DNA from 2 places in the Solibacillus sp. FSL H8-0538 genome. Region 2 is predicted to be linked to the other one. Evidence: riboswitches for the same ligand, from Rfam matches in the RefSeq annotation. Region 2 holds a riboswitch; the other holds the start of a gene.

Region 1 (5,158 bases), 130 kb from region 2:
TCTGCATTTACTTTTATAAAAAGCTCTAGAGTTCTTCCTTCTGAGTTAACCACTGATCTTCCCGAATTAATTACTCTAATTGCTAGCTCAGTAAACTCAATAACAAATGTATAAATTCTCTTGGATTGAAAACGAAGGAAATCAATAAGTAATGAAAGATGTTCATGTAATGAGTTATTTATTCTCATAACGTACTAAGCCTTAGTTCATAAAAATACTGCACAATTGGATGCTTTAACTTCATCTTCTCAGTCATGTTTAAAATTCGTTTTTTTCCAACGCGTCTGTCCACTAAAGCTAGAATATTCAATAGGATATCATTGCTCTCTATGTTTTCCTCTATAGAAGTGGATAAAAACTTATTAGCTACAACGATAAAATTTGATTTACTTAATGATGACTGCGCTGACAAAAGCTCCTTTGCATATTCTGATAATTTTCTACCCCTTGCAATTACTTGTAGACGATCTTCCGGAACTATCCCCTTGGTTTCTTTTCTTACCGCTTCAATTTCCTCATTGCTGATAGGAATTTGGATATCTGAATCATTCTTAATTTCCAGCTCCGTCTGATACCATCTGATTAAGGTAGTACTATCACTCATATTGAGTACATTCTTTTTATCTACCGCAATATAACAAATTCCTGCTTTATCAGGTAAATAACGATAGCTGGTTGCACGGTATTCAACCCTTCCATATAATGCAGGACAGAGAAAGCTCTCCAGATTTTGCTTCAATTTGCTCCAGGCCATGTAATTCTCCTTAATTTTTATATTATAAATATTTATTGAGGCAGTCGTTCTATTATCCATAATACAATAACCAACACATCGATCATACTAAATACAAGATTTAAGTGTGACTTAAATTTCTGATGTATCGATAATAGTGAGAAAAGGAAATATCCAGACCGATGAAACAATAACTATAAGTAACATGGACATTCGGCTTAAGACAACAATATTATTTTAAAAGATATATCGGGCATATCGCATCAATAACAATCATCCCTACCACAAATAAGAGGTGACCCATCAGGGTCACCTCTTATTTTCATATTACTCGTTTCACCTATACTACAACACTATTCAACATAAACAAAACGAATTCGATTGACTCACTAAAATTGATTGTAGAAGTTATCAGGTTTGGTGTGGTAAGCATCACCGCGATTTGATACGCTAACCTGATATATATTTTTCATTAAACCTCATGCCAAACTTAACATCAAAGCTTCAAATACTTCTGTATAAACTTCCCTTTTAGCTTTGCCAATATGTTCGATTTGGTGATCGTCATATCTACTAGATCAGTAGGAAATGTTGTAAGAACTTCATAGCCATCCTTGGTTACACGGATGGTATCGGAGTGTCGATATCCGCCTACCCCCTCAATATAGATGCCCGGCTCAATCGTAATCACCATATTTTCCTCTAGTATTTCGTTGCTACCTTCTGCAATATACGGTCCTTCGTGATTTCGCAAGCCGACTCCATGCCCGGTACGATGTAATAAACGATTAAGTAGCCCATGTTGATCAAAATAAGCTCGTGCCTCTGCATCGATGTCTCCTGCCCTTACACCTGCTCGCACCATACTCAACGCCCTATTTCGTGCGTTTTGCATATGTTGGAACATTTCCACATCGTCTTTGGTAGGTTGTCCAAAAAAAAAAAAACGTCCGTTCACACTCTGCTGAATATCCGTTAATTCGAAAATAGGCCATCGCGACGTTCGGTCCATCCCCAAATCGATCACCTAACTCAGGAATACTATGCGGCATCGCACTTGTCGGTGCATTCCAAACTGCTGTGAGCACTGAAGTTGTGATTGGGTCAAATTGCTTTGTTTTTATAAGGTTGGTTTGTACTTTTTTTGATAAGGTAAATGGTTCTAACACACTGGCACCGCGATAAATCGTATTAAAAATATCCTCCATTGCTTCATCGCACACTTTAGCACTCATGCGAATTTTTTCAAGTTCATAGACGCTTTTCACTTTACGTTGTGCTTCGACTAACTGTGCTAAAACTAGTTCCTTTGCTTGCATGAGATGATAAACGTCTGTACGCACGTTACTCTCGATTCCTACTCGTGAATAACCTTGGATCAACTGGTTTAGTTTATCATACCAATTGCTGCCATCTGAAGATGGAAACTCCCAATAAGAAACAATATCATAATCGATAATACTTTTATGTACGTGGGATTCTTCAAGCTTTGGTACAAGTAATGTAGGTGTTTGATCGGGGACAATGATGATGAGAAAGGGGCGTTCCTCTGGTTTGTATGTAATGTTTGTGTAATACCAGATGTCTTCTTCGGCAGTAATAATATAAGCGTCATATTCGTTCGTAATTAACCTCTCTTGCAATTGCTTCATCCGGTTGGTTAGTTCTTGCTTGAGCATTCCTATCACCTCAACATTTTTTGCAATTCTATTATATGCAGTAATTTAGTGAAAAATGCCTTTTAGCTAGGTGAATGGAGTTTCTCAAGCATTGCTTTATTCATTATCTATTATTTAGCAATAGTAGCTATATGTTGTTTTCTTTAGCTCCATCTGCTTGTGAATAGGCTTGAAGAAAATTAAACTTTTCCTCAATCACTTCTAACATAACCCCTGGCTCAATCGAATCTATGTGATTTTTCAAGAGTACTTAATAGTTGATTCCTCTCATCAATTTGATTTCCGGGGATATGACGTTAAGTGTTCGTTGCTTGAAGAAGTCGTTGATCACTCACGGACTCACCAAACAATATTTAAACCCTCCGTTAGCACAAGTAAGGATTACTCAAATTGAACAAACATTAATGTAACAATTTCAAAGGAATATGTGTGTTGCACATTTTATGCTTTTTGTGTTTGTTAATAATACCTCTGAATTTATTTTCAGAAGAAAAAAGAAGCTTCCCAAAAGTTTGCACAACTAATGAGAAGCTTCGATAATAATTCTTTATGTTAGCATTTCACTTTCACCTTACATACAAACCCTTATATATTTCATCCGTAGATGATTCTCCTACTCCTAGTTGTAATTTTTCTAGCATATCATTATTCAATTTAAGTTGGATGCTCTCAATTTTACGATCTTCATCGATAGTAATTTGATGAATCAGTAAAAGTAACAAGCGTTTTCTTTGTTCCCTTGTTAGTGATTGTTTGAAAGCCTTTTGAAAATTTTGTAGTACGGCCTTTACTTGTTCAAAAGTCACTTCGCTAGAGATTGTTGTATTCAATTGTTCATTTAGTGGGTGCATTAAACCTTTTAATGAGGCAATTTGTTCCTCTAGTTTTCTAGCTTTCGTTTGATAGTCACTTTTAGAAATCACCTCATCCATGTAAGCGTCTAATAGCTTGGAAAGCTTTTTTTCTAAAGTAGCTAAATCATTTGCATATTGCTGATACTCCCTTTGAATAGGAGCAACATACAGTTCCATGACGGATCGAAATAAGGTTATGTCCACTTATTCGTGATGGGTAGCTCGGCGGTCATCACTTGAACAGTGAGAAGATCCGTGGCTTTACGTCACTGCCTTTCGACAGTTTTGCCGTTTTCCATATTTAATTGCCTGCTTCTCGGGTCGCTAAGCTCAATTGAAAATGATGTGATAAAAAGAACAAATGGCTGAACAACACATCGGCATCAATTCCGCTTCAATCTTGTAAACATGATCGTTCCGACGATGCTGGTAAATCAGGAACCGATCATTTTTCCAGGGTAATGGCATACCGGGAAATTGTAGTTACATACAGCTCCTGAGTCAAATTTTTATCCCGTGAAAGGCAAAAAACTCTCCGGCGCGCACATCAGCACTTTTATAAGTTGGTAATCCGTTCAGCAAGCATTAAATCGTCGAAATTTTTTTTGCCCTACGACTTCTATTAGGAAGAAGGAATAATAATAGAAAACCGTGTTCCCTTTCCCTTTTCACTTTTTATTTCTATATCTCCGTTTAATTCTTTTACAATACTGTATGCAATCATCGTACCTAGCCCGGTTCCCTTCTCTTTTGTAGAATAAAACGGCATAGCGATTCGATTTATCTCCTCAGAAGACATTCCAATTCCTGTGTCAATAATATCAATCACAATATGATTCTTTACCTTTTTCACATTAATTCGGAGCATCCCTCCATTAGTCATGGCTTCAATCCCGTTCGTTGCAATGTTAATTAAACACATTTTTAGATTATCGGTGTTGGCATGTATATAATAGGAACATTCTTTATCGCTTTCAACTTTAACATTATATTGGATGGCGATCGGTAAAATAACCTCTATTACTTGCTCAACAATTGGTCTAATATCTAATAATTCTCTTGCAACATTTTGTGGTTTTATAAGGGACAAATAATCGTTAATAACGAGTTGCGCTTTTTCTAACTCCATTAGCATGACTTGCAAAAAGTCATCCTTTTGTGTTTCAGAGATTTCGTTTTTACTAAACATCTGCATAAATCCATATACCGTAGTCAACGGGTTTCTTATTTCATGGGCTATAGACGCTGCTAATTCACTAGTCACAATAAATTTTTCTGCACGGTGAATTTTTTCTTTCATTTTAAACCTTTCTATCATTCCTTCAATTAGATAAAGAGACAATAAAACAGTCAGAATATTGATCACTATATAATTGAATAAAAAGTGAATAAAATCAGGTTGAACATTATCGTTTATCCGTATTTGGTTCATTAAAGCAAAGATAGAAAAGGAAATAGTGCAAAGAGACATAAGCAATAAGCTGAACAATATTTTTCTTTTTTTATAATAACCAGCAAGAAAATATTGGGATACCATAGTAATGGAAGTGGCCATAAAATATACAATAACTGCAGGGTAGACTCCGTTTCCGCCTAAGTAAAAACGGTAAGAAACAAATATAACAGTAATAAAAATAAAACTCCTAAAACCACCATAGAGAACAGCTAAAAGGATTGGGATAAGCCGTAAATCATATATGTATCCATAATTAAACTTAAATGGGAATGTCATACAAAGAACAACCGCAATGGATGAAAGAAAGGAAATTAATATAGGATTACGCGCTTCTTTTCCATCTTTATCTAACCAAAATATTTGATAGAAAAAAATACAAATGATAATAATGAATGCATTTAATAATAATGTCGTTATCCCCATGATGAGCGCCCCT
Region 2 (16,053 bases):
TATTTCAACAAATATTGGCATCGCAGTTTAGCCGAATTCTTGAGAAGTATAAAGCGAAATACGCCCCAGACGCAACTTAATAGAAAAAGGTTCTGTCCGTTCTTTCTTATTTTCCCCATTAATCGCTAGCTTTCTCTGATGATGTTTACGCTCCAATAATATTGTGGTACATTTTGGTAGATTTTAAAAAGGAGAGGTGACTCGGTTTGGGTAAGTTAGTTATTTTGACAGGTTTAGATGGTAGTGGAACAAGTACGGTTGCGGAACAGCTACATTTAGAAGATAAAGGTTCTTCATTATTAAAATCGCCACCGGTTCCTTTTTCGGTGAACCGAAATGAGATAGATGAAAAGGTTTATCATGTTTCGCCAACCGCTCATTATTTATATTATTTAGCATCGAATGTATATTTAACGGAGCTTATTAATGAAAAGATGAGCCAAAATGACGACAATATTTATTGTGTTCGCTATTTTATTGATACAGTCGTTTCGCATCGAGCAAAAGGTGTAAATGCAGCGTATGAGCATGAGACAGAGCTATATTCGATTCGTAAGCCGGATTATATTTTCTATTTAGATGTGGATGAAAATGAGCGTCAGCTGAGATTGGATGAAAGAGGTAGAGGTTTTTTAGACAATCAGTTAGATGATGACCAGCTTCGCCAACGATTTTTAGAAGAGTTTAATGCGCTTGAAAGTGAATTTATCCGCATTTCAACGACAAACCGTGACATTGCGGAGATCATACAAGAAATCCAAAGTTATCTTCAATAGTAAGAGGAACAACTGTACATACGGAATTTAAAAGGGGACCTAATATCTATTAAGATGTTAGGTCTTTTTCTAGGTGTCCCCATTAAACGGAAAAACTTGTATCCACTATGCTAAGTTTAACTGCCACGACACGCCGAAGCGATCCTGAATCCATGCAAATTTTTTCGAAAAGCCGTAATGGTCAAGTGGCATTAATATTTCACCGTCTTGTGTTAATTTTTCGGTTAAATCTTGAATTTCTTCTTCTGAATCACACTCGATAAACAGAGATGTAGACGGGGTAAATGTAAAACCGTGTTGGATAGAACTATCATTAATTAAGATTTCATAGCCGTTAATATTTAGTACGGCCATCGCTATAAGTTTATTATCCTCTTGGTACGCTTTATGAACTACGATGCACGCGGGGAACCATGCCTCATATTGCTGAATTGCTTGATCTGCATTTCCTTGAAACATTAAAAACGTTCGAACAGATTTCATCGATTTCGCTCCTTTTCATAGGCAGTAATCCACTGCTCAGGTGTTATTTTTTCAAAAAGCTCCTGCAAAAGAGAAAATGGAATCTTGTGAGGATTTGTAAAGCGAATACAACTTTTCCCCATATTTAATTTTGTCGGGACTTGCTGCTGATAGTTTTCGGTAAACCAATTCAATAATTCCTTGTTTGCATAGATGCCCATATGATAAATGGCAATATGCTTTTTTTGTACACCAATACTAATAAACGGGAGTGGTGTATTAGGCGTCACATGATAGCCGCTTGGATATGTAGCAAGTGGCACAACATAGCTAATCATATTGTACAGAAAACATTTCTCAAATCCTATTGGCAACGTATTGTCTAATAGTTCTACTAATTGCGCATAGGCGTCCTTCCATTTATCATCCATCGAATCAACGTAATGCTGCATGTCCATAAAATCTGCTCCTTTCTTCGTTTACAAATATAGTCTCATATTATCCAAATAACCCCTAATATTATATCCCGCATCTGCTCACTCTTTTTCACCAATCCTCTCATTCCTGATTCAGTAGAAGCCGGTTGTAATTAAGGTACTAATTTTATTGTTTTATTGGAATTATCTAAAATATGACGAATTGGTAGTAAAAGAGAAGAAAAAATACTATCTTTGCAGTGGTCTTGCTGAAATGACGAATATTTATTAATTATATCAAAAAAATATTCGTTTTTATGTTGTCGAACCGTGTCGAATTAATTATAATGCATTGTATGGTGTGAAAAGATAAAACCGTATACTATATGGTATTTCTCATCAATAAATAATCCCTTTAAAAAAGGAAAGTGAGGATCGACATGACGCATAGAAGAATCCCCTATATCATACTGGCTCCAGGATTGATTCTTTTGATTTTATTTTTGGTGTTACCTCTAGTATCCATCATTTTTCCAACGTTCTTTGATGGAGGATTCACCTTTTCAAACTATACTTCGTTTTTAAAGGATGAATATAATTTCAGTATTTTTTGGCGAACACTAAAAATTTCACTCATTGTGACGGCAATTTGTGTAATATTCGGCGTTCCAACTGCTTATTACATTTCGCAAAGTCCGAAAAAATGGCGTAGCTTGTTAATGTCGTTAACTCTATTTCCGTTGTTAACAAATTCCGTTGTACGGAGTTTTGCATGGATTACGCTTTTAGGACAAGACGGCATTGTTAATAATGGGTTAATGAAAATCGGCTTAATTTCCGAACCGCTTACATTACTTTATACGGAGTTTGCCATTACGATTGGCTCCGTGTATCTATTCCTACCTTTAATGGTTATTACGTTAGTAGGGATTTTAGAAAATATTGATTCGGAAATTATGGAAGCGGCTGAAACGTTAGGTGCCAATCGCGTAGTTGCTTTTGCGAAGGTAATCTTACCTTTAAGTGTTCCAGGAATTATTGTGGGCAGTATTTTAGTATTCACAGGTACCTTGACTGCGTATACAACTCCGCAATTATTAGGTGGGAACCGAAACATGATGTTAGCCACTTTCTTATATCAAAATGCGACGGCGTTAGGTAATTGGCAAGGTGCAAGTGTAATCGCGTTAATCATGATAGTGACAACTGTAGTCGTAATGAAGTTATTTAACTGGATTGCGAATCGTTTAGATAAGAGAGGTGAAGCACGTGCGTAAAAATGTGGGGTTAAGGATCTTTGCTTGTTTAGTGTTTGCATTTTTGTTTATACCACTAATTATTATTGTGGTGACCTCTTTTGGAACTAGCTCAACAATTCAATTTCCGATTGAAGGCTTCACGCTTGATTGGTATAGCAAAGTATTTAAAAATGAATCATTTATGAACAGCTTTGCCCTTAGTTTAAAGATCGCGCTTTTTGCTACGGTTCTGGCTTTGCTTGTAGGTGTTCCGGCAGCTTACTCTTTAGCACGCCATAATGTATTCGGACGTAATTGGATCAAAAGCTTTTTCCTATCACCAACAATCGTACCAGGTTTAGTAGTTGGTTATTCATTGTATCAATTTGTTGTTATTCAATTTCAATTTCCGATTATACAAGGACTGCTACTAGGGCATTTCCTTGTATGTTTACCTTATGTGATTCGGGTAGTTGGCTCGACTATCGAGCAATTAGATTTTTCCATTGAAGAAGTGTCGTGGACATTAGGTTGCACAAAATTACAAACGTTTAGCAAAATCGTTTTACCGAATATTACTTCAGGAATTTTTGCTTCTTTCATGTTGGCATTCATTAATTCCTTCAACAATATTCCTGTGTCGCAATTTTTATCTGGACCAGGTGTGACGATGCTCCCAACGAGCTTAATGAATTATATTGAATACAATTATGATCCATCTGTTTCTGCATTATCAGTGATTTTAATGCTAGGTACGATTGTTCTAATGTTTATTATTGAAAAGACGTTAGGGTTAGCAAGTATTTCATAGGAACAGGCAAGATGTATGTGCGAAGGAGGAAGAATAATAAATGTCCTATGTTGAATTAAAAGATATTCGAGTAAGTTATGATGACAAAACGGATATATTAAAAGATTTGAACTTATCCATTGAAAAAGGGGAATTAGTTTCCTTATTAGGGCCATCTGGGTGCGGGAAAACAACAACTTTACGTGTTATTGCTGGCTTAATCGAACCGAATGATGGGCAATTTTTAGTGGACAATCAAAACTTAACAAAGGTGCCTGTTCATAAGCGTAAATTTGGGATGGTATTCCAAAGCTATGCACTGTTTCCTCATTTAACAATTAAGGAAAACGTTGCGTTTGGCTTGAAATTACGCAAAGAAGATAAGGCAGCCATTGATAAGAAGGTAAATGATATATTAGCTATTACAGGCTTAGAAGAGCTTGCTAATCGTTATCCGAAACAGCTTTCTGGTGGACAAAGACAACGTGTTGCTTTAGCACGTGCCTTAGTCATTGAACCAAAATTATTGTTATTAGATGAACCGTTAAGTAACTTAGATGCGAAATTGCGCGTAGCTATGCGTATCGAAATTAAACGGATCCAAAGTCAATTAGGGATTACCTCTGTGTTTGTAACGCACGATCAAGAGGAATGTTTCTCGATTTCTGACAAGGTAGCGGTCATGAATAAAGGGGTTATCGAACAGTTCGACACACCAGAAGCGATTTATAAAAATCCAAAAACTGAGTTTGTCGCGCGCTTTATCGGCTTTGAAAATTTCTTTGATTTAACGAAAGTAGAAGATGGGAAATACAAAACCGCTGATGGAACGGTTTTCCAAAGTACGCGCGCATGGGATGCTGAAAGAAAGACCGGAACGATTCGTCCGGATGACATTGATATTGTAGCTAGTACTGAAGTGAAAACGAATAATGTCGTATCTGGCACAATAAAAGTTCGTACGTTCTTAGGGAAATCGTATCAATATGAAATAGAAACTTCGATTGGTACATTACTTGTCAATGAACCTGATCATGTCATCTATCAAGTGGGAGACAACGTGGCATTATCGATTCCAGCTCACAAACTGATCATCGTTTAATAAGAGTTCAAATGGGTACACAATAGTTAATGTGATGGGTAAGTTAGAAGTAAATGTTGGTAGGGAAAATACGTTCACGCGTAATTAAAAGGAGAGAAAAATATGAAGAAAAAATTAGGTTTAGTGGCTTTAACTTTAGTAACGGCTAGTGTTTTAGGCGCATGTGGTGGAAAATCTACAAAAGACGAGCAACAAACATTGGTTATCTCAACGTTTGGTTTAGAAGAAGACAAAATGCAGGAAGATGTTTTCAAACCATTTGAAGAAAAATACAATGTAGACATTGTGTTAGAAACTGGTACAAGCTCGGAACGTTATACAAAATTGCAAAGTAACCCGAACTCAACGGTTGACGTAATTGAATTATCTCAAGCAAATGCGGCATCTGGCGTAGCGGAAGGGATATTTGAAAAAATTGATGGCTCAAAAGTGCCGAATATGGAGAACTTAATCGATAGCGCAAAAGAATTAGCTGCAGATGGTTCTGGCCCAGCATACACATTGAACAGTATTGGAATTGTTTACAATAAAGAGGCAGCCGGTATGGAAATTAAAGAGTGGAATGACCTTTGGGATCCTAAATTAAAAGGTAAAATTTCAATTCCAGACATTACATCAACATTTGGTCCAGCAATGCTGTATGTAGCAAGTAGCAACCAAAATGTTGACATTACAACGGATAAAGGGGAAGCAGCTTTCAAAGGAATTACTGACTTATCTCCAAACGTTGTCAAAACGTATAGTAAATCTTCAGACTTAGCAAACATGTTCCAGTCAGGTGAAATCGTAGCTGCTGTGGTTGGTGACTTTGCTGTTCCAATTATTACGCAAGCTAATGCAGATGTTGCTTATGTTGTTCCACAATCAGGCACATATGCAAACTTCAACACAATCAATATCAATGCTAACTCTAAAAATAAAGATTTAGCTTATAAGTATATCGACTGGAGATTAAGCCAAGAAATACAAGAAAAAACTTCTGTTTCTTTAAACGAAGCTCCAACGAATAAAGAAGTTGTATTAGATGAAGAAACAGCTAAAAATAAAACGTACGGTGAAGTTGCAAAACGCACAAACTTAGTTAATCCAACATTCGTTAATGAAAATCTTGAATCTTGGATTAGTCAATGGAACAGAATACTGAACAAATAAAGGGTTAGTAAGGAGGAAGGCTAAGGATTATTCTTGGCCTTTTTTCTTTTTCAGTGGATAAGAAAGGATAACTTTCCCATCCACCTAAGTAAGGACATCAACTCACCCTATTTTGGGCGAGTTGTGTCTTTCTAATCTTTGTAACATGGAGGGAATATGAAATGAATATTGATTTAGCTATTTTAAATGCTCAAGTTTTCAATACGTTTACAAAAAAGTTTGAAAAGAAAAATGTATCAATAATTGGGGATAAATTTTACTATATTACAACTGACGAGTTTGAAAATTTGGTGGCTGCTGAAGTTGTAGATGCAGAAGGAAAATATATGGTGCCAGGGTTGATGGATATTCATATGCATATTGAAAGCTCGATGACATCCCCGTCTATTTTTTCTGAGACAGCACTAACATATGGTGTGACTACGATAGTAGCGGATGCGCATGAGATTGCAAATGTGTTTGGTATGGAAGGGCTAGAGGCATTCTTTGACCAACCGAGTGTGATGGATATTTTCTATGCGATTCCTTCCTCTGTTCCTTCGACGACGCCAGAATTAGAAACAACAGGCGGCTATATTGGTGTTGAAGAAGTGAAACAGCTGTTAAAACATCCGAAAGTAATTGCTTTAGGAGAAGCGATGAACTTTAATGGTATTGTCAATGAACCAGATTCTTTAATTCGCCAAATTTTACGTGAGGTTCAAATGAACAAGCCATTTATGCCTTTAGAAGGCCACATTCCGCGCGTTTCTGGATTAGAATTGGCAAAATTTTTATATGCAGGATTAACGGCAGATCATACCCATCAATCACCCGAATCAATTTATGAGAAAATCTCAAGCGGGATGTTTTTAGAGTTTCAAAAGAAATCGATAACGTCGGAAAATATGCGTGTTGTCGTTGAAAATAATTTCTATGACTATGTAGCTATTATCACGGATGATGTAATGGCCGACGACTTTCTAGAAGGGCATTTGGACGCCAATGTACGCTTGGCGATCGCATGTGGCATGCCAGCAGAACAAGCAATTTACTGTACTACCTACACGCCTGCTCGACGTATGGGATTCCAAGATCGTGGTGCGATTGTGACGGGCTTTAAAGCAGATTTTCTGTTGCTAGATGATGTTGAAAAGTTGGACATTGCGGCGGTTTATAAAAATGGCCAATTGGTGCATGAAAAAGGAGAGGACTTCCGTTATCCTGCAGAAAAACCTAATTTTCCAGAGCATTTCTATCAATCCATACAATGTCGTCCATTAACAGCGGAAGATTTGTGTATTAAGGTAACTGCTTCTGGAAAGGCGTTAGTGAACGTAATACAAATTGCCGAAGTAGGTACATTTACAGAACATGTGCAGCGAGAGGTTGAAGTAGTAGATGGCTATTTAGATTGGGAGAACAGTGGATTATCTTTAATTGTCGTGATGGAGCGATACGGGAAAACTGGCAACATCGCATACGGCTTCGTCGAAAATGCATTACGTGAAAAAGGGGCTATAGCGACAACTTGGGCGCATGATCATCACAATTTAATGGTAATGGGAACGTGCGCGGCAGATATGATAATTTCTCAAAACCACATACTAGACATTCAAGGTGGCTATGCCGTTGCACAAGGTGGCCAGGTACAAGCAACTTGTCCATTACCGGTGGGTGGCATTATTAGTGATGCATCCATTCAAGAGCTTGGTGCGGGGTTGAAGGAAGTACGCCAAGCGATGAATGCGTTAGGCTATCGCAACAGCAATGAAATCATGTCTTTTTCTACTTTATCTTTACCGGTTTCACCTGTTATCAAAATTACGGACAAAGGTATGATGAATGTGCGTTCTCAAAAGATGATTCCATTAGTTGAGGGTGAGGAAAATTGAAAATACTCATTAAAAACGCTTGGATTTTAACGATGAATGATCAAATGGAGCAATTTGAACATGGCTATTTAGTAGTTGAAGATACGAAGATTTTAGAAGTTGGCGCGATGGATTCATTGCCACAGGATGTGAAGTATGACAAGTGCATGGATGCGAAACGTGCAATTTTATTACCTGGCATGGTTAATACACATACCCATATTGGCATGATTCCATTTCGGTCTTTAGGAGACGACTATCCAGACCGTTTACGCCGTTTCTTATTCCCATTAGAAAATGAGTGTATGAATGAACAACTTGCCTACACGAGTGGGAAATATGCCATTGCCGAAATGCAACTTGCGGGAGTGACTGCGTTCTTTGATATGTATTATTTTGAACAACAATTGGCAGAAGCAGCAGAGGAAATGCATAGCCGTGCACTTTTAGCAGAAACAGTTATTGATTCGGTAACAGTGGATGTGGCTGAGCCAATGGGTGGCTTACAATACGCTGAACGTTTTCTGCCGAAATGGCAAGGACATTCGATGGTTCAAGCATCAGTCGCCCCTCACGCCCCATACTCCAACACTATTGAAGTGCTACAACAGGTCGATAAATTATCTTTAAAGTACAAGGTGCCTTGGATGATGCATGTTAGTGAGATGGACTTTGAAATGGCGAAGTATCGCGATCAACACAATCAAACGCCAATTGAGTTTTTAGAGAAGATTGGGGTATTGAGCTCAAGACTAGTCGCCGCGCATTGTATTCATTTGTCAGACCATGATATCGAGTTATTAAAGAAATACGATGTGAAGGTAGCTCATTGCATTGGTGCCAATACTAAATCTGCGAAAGGGGTAGCACGTGTGCGCGATTTACTCGCTGCAGGTGTAACAGTTGGACTCGGAACAGATGGCCCAAGTAGTGGTAATACGCTCGATTTATTTAGCCAAATGCGTTTGTTTGCGAATTTCCATAAAACATATTTGCAGGATCGTAGTGCGTTTCCGGCCGAAGAAATTGTAAAGTTAGCAACCATTGAGGGAGCAAAAGTGTTAGGAATGCAGGAGCATATTGGTTCGATTGAGGTAGGAAAACAAGCAGACTTCATATTAGTAGAAACTGACTCGGTCAATATGTTTCCTATTTTTGATGCGTATTCAGCTTTAGTGTACTCAGCTAATGCTAGTAATGTAAGCGACGTATTTATTGCTGGAAAACAGGTTGTGACTAATAAGGAATTAGTAAATTTTAATGTAACACAATTAAGAGCAGAGCTTGCTGAAGCGATGGAACAATGTGGATTTAAAAGCAAAGCGTTGGAGGCAATGGAGGGAAAATAGAATTTACATTCGGGGCTAAGAAATTAGTACGATAAGAAAACCGAGAGTCGAAAAATAAGACTCTCGGTTTATGTATTTTTAGTAACCTTTACTTAATAGAAAAATTCATTTTATATGAATTTTTTAAAGTTAATCCATTGTTAGCTGCAATTTGTTTACCTATATAAAGAGTGTATGTTTCACCTGCTGTATAGTGTTGAAGCGATGTAATTGTTACAGTTTCCGTTTTATCTGAATAACTGAACGTTGTTTCTATAATATTTTTCTCAGAATCCATTACAATAATATCTAGATTAGATAAAGTATTTTTATCTAGTTTTTTGTTAAATTTAATTTTCCATTCTTTCGTAGGCGGTATCGTAGTTACGGGTGGTATTTCTTCAACAGTAGTATCCTTTTTAATCGCTTCTTTTACTTGGTCTTGTACATCTTTAATATGTGCTAATACTTCAGCAAGCTCTTGACTTAGCGAGGCTATACGGTCATATCGTTCTGCCAAAATTGTGCGATCGAATCCTTTGGAAGAAAGTACATCTAATTGCTTTGTAACAGCATTTAATTGATTTTGTAATGAATTGAATTTTCCAATATAACCTTGGTGTTCTTTTAATTTATCTTCTACTTCCTTTATTTGTTCCTCAATCTCTTCGTCTGTCAGTGCTTCTTCATCTAACTCTTCATCATCCAGCTCATCTTGTTGGATGTCACCTGATTCATTTTCAATCAGTTCAACTTGTTGGACGTCATCTGATTGATTTTTGTCCAGCTCATTGATGTTCTCGGTTAACTCTTCTTCTTTATCTGAAAGTTTGTCTTGATAATTACTTAATTTATCCTCGATTTTGTCTAATTTCTTATCGATAGATTTAAGCTGTTGTATTTGAGCTTTTTTAAGTTTTTCTTCTTTTTTAACCTGATTTTTCTTCTGTATTTCCTCTTTTTTGACCTGCTCTTTCTGGTGTTTCGTTTCTTGCTTTTGTACTGCTAACACATTTGCTTTTGGTGCAGCATAAGCACTTGGCCCCGATAAAATCAATCCTGTTGCAAGTACCGTAGCAACAACGGTTATTATTTTTTTTAACATTCCCTATTCCTCCGTCTCTTTTTAGGTAATGGCAGCTGGCTGGCATAGAGTGATAGTAACCTCCTTAGCCCCTATAGCTTTGTGACATCAAATTTCTCTGACTTTACGATGCTAATATCGGTTCTAAAGCAGATATATATATGCATTTAATAAAAACGGTTAAATAGTCTCATAATGTTTAATACAAAAGGTGGACGAGAACATGTTAGGCAGAGCGAAGCATAGTATTATTTGAACTATTTTTTTAGTTCATTTAAGTAGAACGTGCATTACTAGACGATTTAGTAGTGGCTTATTAATAAGAAAATTTTGATTTCTCTATGGTAAAATAAGTGTATTAATTGGGCATTGGACTATTGGGATGCCATTTACTAATGAAAGAGAGGGTTTTTTTATGAAACAACTTTGGTACGGTGGGACGATTTACACAATGGAACAAGAAAATGAAACGGTAGAAGCGGTCCTTGTTGAGCATGATAAAATTCTCGCAACAGGCACGCTAGATGCGCTTCGTGCACAAGCAGATGAGGAGATTGATTTGCAAGGTGCGATCATGTATCCAGGCTTTGTAGATAGCCATCTTCATATGATTTTTCAAGGAGAAAAGTTACTTCGATTGGATTTAACAAAAGCCAAGTCAACTGAAGAAATGCTAGAAATGGTAAGAGAAGCAGCGAAGACAACTCCTGCTGATCAGTGGTTATTTGGTGAGGGCTGGAATGAAAATAATTTTGAAGACAAACGAATTCCAACAAAAGATGAGATTGATGCAATTCGTAAAGAACCGATTCTATTAACGAGAGTTTGCCATCACGTCATATTAGGAAATTCAGCAGCTCTTAAAGCGGGAGGTATTACGGAAGAAAGTACGTCTCCAGCAGGCGGTGAAATTGGTCGTACTGCAGATGGTCAGCTAAATGGATTACTCTATGAATTGGCGTCAAACTTAGTAACGGATGCTATTCCAAAAGAAGGCGAAGCGTATATTCAGTCTCTAACAGATGCGCTCAATCTAGCAGTGGGTGATATGCTGTCACATGGGTTAACTGGCGGACATACAGAAGAAATGCATTATTTCGGGAACTTTATGAATCCGCTAACGGCGTATCATCGCGTCGTTGGGGAGAAACGTAACTTTCGCGTGAACTTGCTACGTCATAATGTTGTGTTTAAAGAGATGATGGAAGAAAATGTGCAGTTTGACGGCCCATTTGTTGAACTAGGAGCGATGAAAATCTTTGCAGACGGGGCGCTCGGTGGTTCAACTGCTGCACTATTAAAACCATACGCAGATCAGCCGAGTAATAATGGATTATTCATTCAAACAGATCAACAATTAGAGGAATTGGTGAAGCTTGCGCGTAGCTACAATGAGGCGATTGCAGTACATATGATTGGTGATGCAGGCGCAGAGCAAGTACTGAAAGTTATTGAAAAATATCCTGTACCAAATGGAAAGCGAGATCGTTTAATTCATTGCTCTGTGCTGAATGAAGAATTGGTGGAGCGCATAAGTAAATTACCTGTTGTAGTAGACCTACAGCCTGCCTTTGTGCCGTCAGATTTCCCTTGGGTAATTGATCGTCTAGGAGAGGACCGTCTCGAGTTCGCATACCCTTGGAAAACATTAATCGATCGTGGGATTATGTGCGCAGCAGGAACAGATGCACCAATAGAGGATATTAATCCGGTTGCTACTATTTATGCAGCTGTTGAACGTAAAAAACCTTCTGAAGCACATGACGGATATTTGCCAGCACAGAAGGTATCACGCTTTGAAGCGATACAAATGTACACAATTGGCAGTGCACAGGCGATTTGCAAAGAACATGAACGCGGATTGATTAAACCAGGATACGTAGCAGATTTCTCGATTTTTGACCGTGATTTATTTGCGGGCACGTCAGAAGAAATGCTTGGAGCGAAAGCTGTGAAAACGGTCGTTGCAGGACGTATAGTATTCGAGAGAAATAAATAATTCAGATTTTCCTATTATAGAAAACGAAGGGGCTGTCTAAAAAGTCCCTAAATTAAAACAGGTGGAGAAAAACAATTCGTTTTTTTTACCTGTTTTTGATACATGAGAAAAATGGGTACCTCACCTCTGCTTGGGGAGTCTCGCCACCGCCCGCGGAAAAGCGAAGGCCAGAGCACCAATGACCTTTCTCTAGTTAGCTTATATGTATTAGAATTTTTAATAGTAGAAACGAAAAGGGACTGCATAGGCAGTCCCATCTAATTACAGGTGTCCTAAAATAAAAATAATGAAGATAGTACAATGCCTGTTATCACACCGAGCGCGATGCCGTAGCCAAATCCGATACCTGGTCTTCCATAGCCCCAAAAGCCAATGCCGTAACTCCCAACATCATCCGGCATGATCCACACTTTTCGGTTATCTACTTTTGTAATGCGTCCTATATGCCGGCGTCCCCGATTATCTGTAATAATTACTTTGCGTCCTTGATATTTACAGCATAAATTATATGCATCAGATTGATTCATCGTTATTCCCCCTATCTATTTAGACTGTGTCCTAATATATGTAGAACTAATGAGCACACACGAGCGAATCGTCCAAAGCATATACTATTAAAAAGGATGAGAGAATGGGCGTTGTGCGAACAGATAGATGGTTGTATCAAATTAATGAGCAGCAAGATAACTTAATTGAAGTTTTATGTGAGCCACTTATTGGGTTATTCACTAGTGTACCAATAGAGGCAATCCATTATGAGTTGATAAAAAACGGCTTATTTAATAGACATGAAGTCACTTATTTACAAAAAAACGTGAAACAACTAGTAAGACAAAATGTTTGGGGAATTGTAGAAAATGAATTTGCACGTCTAAAAACTGACTGGAATGGTCCAAATGTGCCCATTTATATTTTCCCGATTACCAATGGGGAGATACCTAAAAACGGTATCGCTTATAAGGATGCCATCTTTTTATTTGTTTCTATACGATTAGATGAAGGAGAGCTAAAGGCGTTGTTTGCACATGAATACCATCATGTGTGTAGGCTTCATTATCTCAATACATTGACCTCTGAAATAACATTATTGGATTCACTAATGGTGGAAGGCCTTGCAGAATATGCAGTGGAGGCATTGTATGGTGAGCAGCGGTTAAGTCCTTGGACGAAGCGTTACTCGGTTGATAAGGTAAAAGAAATTTGGCAGTCTCATTTTCTGCCAGCGTTAAAACTTAAAGGCTTGAACAATCACCGGCCGTTTTTATATGGAGACGAACGGGCAGGGTTACCACTATGGATTGGCTACTGCGCGGGCTACAGAATGGTACAGTCTTTTCAAGAAAACTGTTGCGTTAAAGAGCAAAGTATATTGCTGACAATGCCGGCAGAGGATATCTTAGCATGTACTAGTTTTCAACAATCTATTTAAAAAACCTTTCTTTCTCCTGTCCAACACTGCTATTATTTTTTCTAGGACGGAATAGCGGAGGGAAATAATGATGATTATTCGGCATGTGGAAAAGCTAGATTTAGACCAGCTTGTTGCAATTGAGAATATGTGTTTTACACCAATAGAGGCGGCAACACGCGAAGCATTTGAGAAGCGAATTGAAAAGATTGCGGATAGCTTTTTTGTAGCGCAGGAAGATGGAGCGCTGATTGGGCTAGTGAACGGACCGGTCGTCCATACAGAATTTATTACCGATGAATTATTTGCAGACATTCAAGAAAACCCTGCTCTTGGTGGACATCAAACGATTTTAGGATTAGCGGTTGCACCATCAGCACAAAAGCGCGGCATTGCGAAACGATTATTGCAGAAGCTGGAGGAACAGGCGACAAAGCATCAACGTGAAACCGATACGCTTACATGCTTAGAAAACTTAGTGTCGTTTTATGAGAACCTAGGATACGTGAATAAGGGTTTATCCTCTTCTAAGCACGGCGGGGAAGTTTGGATGAATATGAGCAAATCTCTGAAGTAAATAGTAGCAATAGTAGCTGTGTCAAAAGTGAAAATTAACTTGTGACACAGCTCGTACAGCAACCCCAAACACGAATTTAGGCTAGCCGAGTAATTTGTCCCGGATAATTCGGTACAAGACAACTGATAATTTTTCGTTATACTAAGGATATAGTGGCAATTGAAGGGAGCTATGTAACATGAAGAAATTAATTTTTAGTGCACTACTCGCAGTACTGTTGGTAGGCTGTGGGCAAGGTGAAGAAGTCGATCCGAATGTTTCGACAGAGCAGGGGAATGCATCACAAGAAGAATCTACTTCGAATACAGAACAACAGATTCCATTAACGCTATTTAAATCGGACGCTAATGCAGAATATGTAGAGCCGTATGACGTTATTTATACAGGCGAGGAAACGGAGTTGGTGCGTTTTATTTTTGAGCAAACAGCGGAATTTAATGTCGGCTTACTTGATTATACGTTTGAAAATAATAACACGTCGCTTGTACTAAATCTCGATGACAATATTTATAATGTGCAGGGCTCAGCTGGGGGCGCTATGTTTGCAGGGACGTTGATTCAATCGTATTTCGCCAATTTCACGGAACTAAATGACGTGACGTTTATTCATAATGGCTCTTACGAAGAAATTTTAGATCATTTAATGGTTGGAAAGCCTTATACACGTGATGACAATAACGCTGCTAAACCGAAATAATACGTGAACGCTTAGGAAATCTCCTAAGCGTTTTTTTTATGCGGATTAGAAAGAATAACTTTCCAATCCGTAAAAATAAGGACATCAATTCGCCCTATTTTGGGGAAGTTGTGTCTTTCTAATTAAATGTTTTAGCAATCCATTTACATAGTGGTGATTAATAACATTTAAGCCGTGTGTATAGCTGAGGGGTAAATAAAATCGAAACAGCAACAACCACTTTTAACGATCTCTTCAAGTCTAGTTTTCTTGAAAAGTTAGGTTCTGAATACATGCCATAAAGTTTCGAACAACAGCTTCAAATCCCGAAAGAAACTCCTCCAACAGCCGAATAAAACGCAACTTCCTGTATACTACTCTTTAAGAAAGGGTGATTCCATGCAACCACAAAAACCGATTACCAATATTCTTCCACCGATTGTCGGAGCGGATACATGCGTGTTAATTGTTGGCTCAATGCCTGGTCAGCAATCGCTGGAAAAACAGCAGTATTACGGCAATGCACGTAATCATTTTTGGCCGATCATGGGAGAAATTCTTAAAACGGACATCCCGACTAATTACGAACAGCGCATTCAACTTTTGCGCGCGTACCATATCGGGCTTTGGGATGTTATTCAATCATGCGAGCGCAAAGGGAGTCTTGATTCGAATATTCGTAATGAAATTCCGAATGCTTTTGGCAAACTGTTTGAAGAGTTCCCACAAATTGAGCTCATATTATTCAATGGGGGTAAAGCATTTGATGTGTTTAAAAAACGAGTTGGCTTTGATATTTTGCAAAACCGTCAGTACGAAAAAATGCCCTCAACAAGTCCAATACCTGGGAAAAATATAAAGTCTTTCGAAGAAAAGGTTGCGGATTGGCAAATCATCAAACGTTATTTATAGCCAGACAGCCTGGTTTTTGGTTATGATAAAACAGAAATAGAGGATTAGGAGTGAGTGCAAATGTATCGTACAGTAGAAGATTTTCTAGAAGATTGGCAAGTATCATCAGCCGGCACATTAAATGTAATAAAAGCTATTACGAATGAAAAAATAGATTTCGCCATTGTTGATGATCACAATTCTTTAGGGTGGTTAGCTTGGCACTTAGTTGGTGCAGGGGGAGCATTTGGTCATTTCGCGGGCTTACAAATTCCAGCACCAGGATCTGATATGGCAATGC

The links. Region 2 has a riboswitch for cyclic di-GMP ahead of MHH87_RS16950 (Ig-like domain-containing protein). Riboswitches for the same ligand answer to the same signal wherever they lie in the genome.
Region 1: it holds a riboswitch for cyclic di-GMP, as region 2 does, so the genes downstream of both, MHH87_RS16330 (hypothetical protein) here and MHH87_RS16950 (Ig-like domain-containing protein) in region 2, are expected to answer to the same signal.

The regions. Positions count from the first base shown of each region.
Region 1 covers NZ_JBBOPI010000001.1:3,413,763-3,418,920, forward strand. Annotated here, with positions in the region: gene MHH87_RS16315 (SF0329 family protein) at 185-754, opposite strand; gene MHH87_RS16320 (M24 family metallopeptidase) at 1,230-1,640, opposite strand; gene MHH87_RS16325 (M24 family metallopeptidase) at 1,609-2,412, opposite strand; gene MHH87_RS16330 (hypothetical protein) at 2,979-3,443, opposite strand; cyclic di-GMP riboswitch class I at 3,480-3,566, opposite strand; gene MHH87_RS16335 (ATP-binding protein) at 3,889-5,145, opposite strand.
Region 2 covers NZ_JBBOPI010000001.1:3,533,794-3,549,846, reverse strand. Annotated here, with positions in the region: gene MHH87_RS17000 (bile acid:sodium symporter family protein) at 1-80, shown strand, start outside; gene MHH87_RS16995 (hypothetical protein) at 207-776, shown strand; gene MHH87_RS16990 (VOC family protein) at 882-1,259, opposite strand; gene MHH87_RS16985 (DUF1801 domain-containing protein) at 1,256-1,696, opposite strand; gene MHH87_RS16980 (ABC transporter permease) at 2,095-2,931, shown strand; gene MHH87_RS16975 (ABC transporter permease) at 2,924-3,703, shown strand; gene MHH87_RS16970 (ABC transporter ATP-binding protein) at 3,744-4,784, shown strand; gene MHH87_RS16965 (ABC transporter substrate-binding protein) at 4,887-5,936, shown strand; gene MHH87_RS16960 (adenine deaminase C-terminal domain-containing protein) at 6,098-7,810, shown strand; gene MHH87_RS16955 (amidohydrolase) at 7,807-9,138, shown strand; gene MHH87_RS16950 (Ig-like domain-containing protein) at 9,227-10,222, opposite strand; cyclic di-GMP riboswitch class I at 10,250-10,340, opposite strand; gene MHH87_RS16945 (amidohydrolase) at 10,617-12,200, shown strand; gene MHH87_RS16940 (hypothetical protein) at 12,473-12,727, opposite strand; gene MHH87_RS16935 (DUF2268 domain-containing protein) at 12,832-13,629, shown strand; gene MHH87_RS16930 (GNAT family N-acetyltransferase) at 13,697-14,185, shown strand; gene MHH87_RS16925 (fructose-2,6-bisphosphatase) at 14,364-14,882, shown strand; gene MHH87_RS16920 (DNA-deoxyinosine glycosylase) at 15,261-15,773, shown strand; gene MHH87_RS16915 (DinB family protein) at 15,834-16,053, shown strand, end outside.